Regions from separate parts of the Cytobacillus sp. FSL K6-0129 genome, predicted to be linked through region 1. Evidence: a T-box and tRNA genes for the amino acid it is inferred to sense, from the RefSeq annotation. Region 1 holds a T-box; the other holds one or more tRNA genes.
What was found. The T-box of region 1 lies ahead of alaS (alanine--tRNA ligase). A T-box ahead of a tRNA ligase gene usually reads a tRNA of that ligase, here a tRNA-Ala.

Region 1 (3,433 bases):
ATAGAAAGGAGTAGCTGTCAATATTAATTGAACCTCTTCGCCTTGACCAGCTTGGTCTACTAGCTCGCCACCACTTACAATTGCAGCTACTTCAGTATCAATCGTCAATTGTTCATACCCAACAAACCTACTGTCTACCGTAATTTCACCTAGGACACTATCCTGGACTTGCATACTATCTATATCTTGACGAGCAGCTCGAGCGCGATCACGCTGATTTTCCATCTCTTTTTCAAAGCCATCATGGTCGATGCTCATCCCTTCTTCTTCTGCGTACTCCTCTGTTAATTCAACGGGGAAACCATACGTATCATAAAGACGGAAAACATCTTTTCCATCGATTACAGTATGTCCATTAGCTTTTTCTTTTTTCATTACTTCTGAAAGAATAGCTAAACCCTCGTGTAACGTTTCATGGAAGCGTTCTTCTTCGTTTTTAATGACTTTTTGAATAAAAGCTGTTTTTTCTTTTACTTGTGGATAATAATCAACCATTATTTCTGCAACCACTGGTACTAACTCAAACATGAACGGACGATGAATATTGATTTGTTTCGCATAACGAACCGCGCGACGTAATAATCGTCTAAGAACATATCCTCTACCTTCATTTGATGGAAGAGCACCATCACCAATTGCAAATGCTACTGTACGAATGTGGTCAGCAATCACTTTAAATGCGACATCTTGTTCCGCAGTTTTCCCATATTTCTCAGCAGAAATATCTTCTGTTCCTTTAATGATTGGCATAAATAGATCTGTGTCAAAATTCGTCTTTACATTTTGCACAACTGAAGCCATACGCTCTAAGCCCATGCCCGTATCAATATTTTTCTTTGGTAGTGGAGTATATGTTCCATCTGGATTATGGTTAAACTCAGAAAATACAAGGTTCCATACTTCCAAGTAACGTTCGTTCTCTCCCCCAGGATAGAGCTCAGGATCATTTAAATCGTTACCATACTCTTCTCCCCTATCATAGAAAATTTCTGTGTTCGGTCCACTTGGTCCTTCACCAATATCCCAGAAATTCCCTTCCAAACGAATAATTCGTTCTTCTGGTACACCTACTTTTTCTCTCCATAATTTGTACGCTTCATCGTCCTCAGGGTGGATTGTCACAGATAATTTGTCTTCTTCAAAACCAATCCATTTTGGACTCGTCAAGAATTCCCAAGCATATAGAATCGCTTCTTCTTTAAAGTAGTCACCGATAGAAAAATTCCCAAGCATTTCAAAGAATGTATGGTGACGTGCTGTCTTCCCAACATTTTCAATATCATTGGTACGTATTGATTTTTGTGCATTAACGATCCTTGGATTTTCGGGAATCACTCGACCATCAAAATATTTCTTCAATGTAGCTACACCACTATTAATCCATAGTAGTGACGGATCTTCATGTGGTACTAAAGAAGCACTTGGTTCCACTGCGTGACCTTTTTCTTTAAAAAAATCTAAAAACATTTGTCTAATTTCTGCACCAGTTAAATGTTTCATAAAAAAACCTCCTAAAAAATTTATGTAACCATAAAAAAAAGCCCTCATCCCCAATACAGGGACGAGAACTTAAGCTCGCGGTACCACCCTGATTGTGAAAGAAAACTCTCACCTCTCAAAGCACCTTAACGCGGTGAACGGCAGTAGTTAACTGCACTCCGGATTAGCTTTCTGTTATCCTTCATCGAGAAATTCTCTCAGCCATGGAATTTCCTCTCTTTCGAATGGACTATAACATACTTCTTCCATCAACATCTTACATTATTTAAATAGATATAGTCGAATTATAGCTAGATTTTTGCTCTTTTGTCAATATCAATGTCTAACAGTATCAACAAATTCAGCTGAAACTATACCTTATCTGCCCTATGTCGGTTCATTAATAGTTTACGTGCATGTATAAGACTAATTTTTAGGATTGCCAAAATCGGAACAGCCATAATTAAACCAATGATACCGCCAGCTTCTCCACCAGCTAGTAATGAAAGCATAATAATGAGGGGGTGCATATGTAAGCTTTTCCCTACAATTAAAGGAGATAATATATTCCCTTCCACAAATTGCAATACAACTATAATAATTAATGTGATAATTACCATTTTGACTGACAGGGTCGCTGCAATAATCACCGCTGGGACTGCACCAATAATTGGACCAAAATACGGAATAATATTGGTTATTGCAATGATAAAACCAAGCAACAATGGATACTTCATACCGAACACCCAAAATAAAGTAGCTGAAATCACCCCGATTACTAAACATACAAGGAGCTGCCCACGAATATAACCTCCGAGTGACTTATCAACATCTCTTATAAACAAAACAGCTTCTTTTCTCCATCTTCTTGGCGTTAAGTACCAGACTGCTTTTTTTACATCCGTATAATCTTTTAAAAGGTAAAAGGAGATAAATGGGATAATAGCGATGATTAAAGCATAATTAAGAATCTCAAGCAATATATTAATTGCCTTTGTTAATAATTTATCTAATGCTGCTTCAATATTGTTAATCCCATCCTCTACACGTAATTGTAATGTTTCTGGCCATTCAGATGTGCGTTCTTGAATCAAAGCAATAAAAGAGCGATATTGCTCGGCAAACTCTGGCGCATGATCAACTAAATCATTTAGTTGATGAATAAAAGCCGGAATCCCTTTATACAATCCGTAGCCAACACCACCAAAAAATAATAAATAAATTCCTAAAGCTGCTAATCCTCTGTGCATACCCGTTTGATGTAACTTTTCAACAATAGGGTGTAAGAGATAAGTAAAAAACGCCCCAAGTAAAAACGGAATCAGCACAACAAGCAGTAATTTTAAAAGAGGGAGCCATAATTCTTTTAATTGAAAAAAGATATAAAGTAAAATGAGAACAAGCAAAACAAAGCCTAAACGGTACAACCATTTCATACGAACGTCCATGCACTACGCCTCCCTTTACTATCTTGAGAAGAGAGCATATGAATTATACATACAAGTTAAACAAGGGACGGAATGGATTCATTTATTGACATAGCACAGGTACGAAAAAACGTCCCCAATCTATTTGATTGAGGACGCCAAAACATTTAAAACATTTTCATTACTTTTCTTTGTATTTTTTTCATATCTCTTTTTGAGACGATGTTATTTTTCTGCATATAGCTATATGCGGCTACACCTGCGCCTATGACAGCTGCTGAGGTTAACATTTTATTCATCATATGACACCTCTCATAAGAATTTTTATGAAGAAAAACGACGCTCTTCTTCATCAAATAAGTCATCTAAAGAACTTAAAGACCCATCTTCTTCCACTTGGTGAGTGTGAATAATTCCTTTAGACAATGAGAGTTCGATAAAGCAATTCCAACAGTAATATTGATTTATGCCAATCTTACCGACATCTTTGCTTTGACAATTAGGACATTGAAGCATCATGGAAAGGA
Region 2 (3,433 bases), 450 kb from region 1:
AAAATGATGGATATGTAATTTTTCCTGTTTCTACTAATTCCTTCAAACCTAAGAACATATAATGCCAACCTTGTTCGGTCTCTTTTTTCCAATCTTCATGTGCTTTTTGAATATCTGCAGTAGTCCAATCTTTTTCATGGATTACGTTAATTTCTTGTGTGAAAATCATTTCACAGCCAGATTCAAGCGATTCGATTTCCACTGTAATGTCGTCTTCTAAATCACTAAATTGAGGCATTTTGAATGTGAAAACAAGTTTCGCTGGTGGTTCAACCAATTTGTATTCTCCAATAGCTCGATAATCTTTCCCATCCCGATGATCCACAACTTCCCATGTTCCACCTACACGAGGATTACTCTTTGCCACTTTATTTGTATTTTCCATGGTGAACATCCATTTCTTAATCGTGTCTGCTTTAGTCCACGCGTCAAATACTTTTTCTGCTGGAACATTAAATTTGCGTTTCATATTAAGGGTTGTTATTGATGTTTTTGCCATCTGAACCATCCTCTCAACGATTATTATTCTTTTGATTCATTCTTACGTCTTTACTACTTGAAACGTTGCTCTTATATACGAAAGTGGCCTTTCAAAAAAATAGTATAACCAATATTGGATAATATTACAAAACCATCAATGGTTAAATCTCGATACTTTTTCTTGAGAACGTCAGAATGAAAGCAGGATATCAAGAAGTTATCATTTCAGCCAATTTTCAAAGACTTTGTAGCCATCAATTTGTATTCATTCTCTACACCATACGTATCAGCGAGTTGTTGATAACACCAATGAGACTTAATCCCATATATGGATTCTAGGTATTCCTGCTGATCTTAAGTAATCCAATAACTGACCGGTATGAACAGATTCATGATAAGCAATTCGTAATAGCATGTCACCTAAATCTCGTATGTAACCTGCATCGGAACGGTCAATTTTTATATTAAATAGGTCTTCTTCTGAAATTGATTTAATTGTATTTATAAATTGCTGTCTATATGGTTCAGCAAAATCCAATTCTGCATTTACAGAAGTGAAAGGACGATTTTCGAATGGAGAATTGAATTTGGACAAACTCCTTCTATTTTTAATTGCTAGGTGATAATAATGTTCGCTTTCTAACACATGCCTAATCATTTCTAGGCATGTCAAGGCTTCATCATCAGGCTTCCATTCTAGCTTATCTTGAGGAATAGATGTCCAGACCTTAATACTTCTTCTTCTAATTTCGTTGAAGTTTAAAATAATTAAATTAACTGAGTTCATAATATCCTCCTTGAAAATTATATCTTTAATATACACGAATAAACGTTCGTGTTGAAGAGGATTAGTTGAGCATTTAAAAAACAAGATTAGAGGAGTGATGTAGAAGTAAGTGGAAGAATAAGAGAATAAGGCACAGGAGCTGCATTTAACAACGGACTTACTAGCCTTATTCAGTCAAATGAGGTACAGAATTACCATGGAATATGACAATACCATTTAGTGCATTCTTGTGGTTTTACTTCACCTGCAGCAGAAGCAGGAGAAACAATTGTTAAGGTGAGTATATTCAGGATCTTTATAATCGAGTTAGTAACTTATGGAACCGATTCATTTTCTGTCCAACCCTGCTCCTCTCTAATAACATCTTCATCTTCTGGGTTTACAGCATGTACTTTAATGGCAACCCTTGTTTTCAGAATGTTTGCACTTGATTATGTGCTTATACAATTTATGTGATGCTTCTAAAGGTGTTGAATGAGGTTTGTAGTGGGGGAGGATAATTAGACAAAAATAAAAGAAGCCCTGATAAATCAAGGCTTCTTGGTATGGAGAATAGGGGGCTCGAACCCCTGACCTCATCGCTGCCAGCGATGCGCTCTCCCAGCTGAGCTAATCCCCCGCTAGATATATTGAAATTATAGCGGGAGAATGAATATTTTTCAATAGTCAAAAATAAAAAATTAGTGCAAGCTTTCTATTTCCATCGACTTTACTCCCGGCACTTGAGAAATTGTATGATAAAAGTCAGTTGTTTTTTTACGATAATCTACTGCAATAGTTAAATAAACTTGTGGGTAGCCCTCTTCAGTATCTTTAATTCTCATCCTGCGAATAGCCGCTTGCTGCTCTTTAATGGTATGAATAATCGTCGTGATCTGGTCCTTCGTTTCAACTGCCATTTTCATCGTAATCTCTTTTTCTCGTAGTTGTCTTGGGCCAATAAGCCCTAATAAGTAGGGAACAACTTCAACTGAAATAATAAGTAATACGACGCCTGCAACAGCCTCCATATAATATCCAGCTCCAACAGCGATACCAATTCCAGCTGCGCCCCAAATTAAGGCGGCGGTTGTAAGGCCGGAAATACTATCATTCCCTCTCCTCAATATGACCCCTGCACCAAGAAAGCCAATTCCTGATACAATTTGAGCTGCTAAACGTAAAGGATCCATTGTAATATTAATATCGTCATTACCTGGAAATATGTATGCTGATTCTATTGACACAATAGTGAGAAGACAGCTAACGATTGAAATGACTAGGCTTGTTTTTAAGCCAACTGGTTTACGTTTTAGTTCTCTTTCTAGTCCTATAATAAGACCAAGCACAGCTGAAATCCCTAACTTCATTAGGACATCCATTTCTAATCCGTACATAATATCGCCTGCTTTATCATTTAATAAATTTTAAATAAGTTACCTTTACTATAGGTTTAAGGTGTAAAATAGTCTATACCTAAATATCAATATATAGAGACAAGGTGATAGCATGGGGTAGTTAAGATGAATCCGCTTTTTGTATTAGCTATAGGAGTTGTTTCAGTTTCAACTTCAGCCATTTTTGTAAAGTTGATTTCAGCTCCCCCTGGTATTATTGCTTTTTATCGTCTCCTTTTTTCAGTCGTGCTTATGATGCCAATCTTTCTTTTAAAATATGTTCATGAAATTCGTCATATTACAAGCAAGGATTGGCTGTTTTCTATCATTGCGGGTATTTTTTTAGCTTTCCATTTTATTTTATGGTTTGAGTCTCTTCAATACACATCGGTTGCTAGCTCGACTGTGTTAGTTGCCTTACAACCGATTTTTGCATTTATAGGTACTTATCTCTTCTTTAAAGAAAAAACTTCTTGGAAATCCATTTTGTCAACTATAACTGCGATAGGCGGTTGTATCATTATTAGCTGGGGTGATTTTCTACTAAGTGAAAAGGCGCTCTATGGAGATTTGTTAGCACTCATCGCCTGTGGGCTAGTAACAGGGTATCTACTGTTTGGGCAGACCGTCCGTCAAAGAGTATCCCTGATTACTTATACATTTATTGTATACAGTATTAGCACATTGACACTTTTTATCTATGTCATGCTTAACAAACAACCTTTGTATCCTTATCAAGTAAATGACTGGATTTTTTTAATTCTCTTAGCACTTTTTCCAACATTATTAG

Region 2: it encodes a tRNA-Ala, which carries the amino acid that the T-box ahead of alaS (alanine--tRNA ligase) is inferred to sense. The anticodon was not compared.

Annotation. Positions count from the first base shown of each region.
Region 1 is NZ_JBBOXM010000001.1:1,596,217-1,599,649, forward strand. It holds gene alaS (alanine--tRNA ligase) at 1-1,500, opposite strand, end outside; T-box leader at 1,555-1,761, opposite strand; gene MHI57_RS07870 (AI-2E family transporter) at 1,851-2,927, opposite strand; gene MHI57_RS07875 (DUF3918 family protein) at 3,074-3,205, opposite strand; gene MHI57_RS07880 (hypothetical protein) at 3,231-3,422, opposite strand.
Region 2 is NZ_JBBOXM010000001.1:2,044,521-2,047,953, reverse strand. It holds gene MHI57_RS10145 (SRPBCC family protein) at 1-499, opposite strand, end outside; gene MHI57_RS10140 (DinB family protein) at 797-1,267, opposite strand; tRNA gene MHI57_RS10135 (tRNA-Ala) at 1,814-1,886, opposite strand; gene MHI57_RS10130 (MgtC/SapB family protein) at 1,948-2,643, opposite strand; gene MHI57_RS10125 (DMT family transporter) at 2,770-3,433, shown strand, end outside.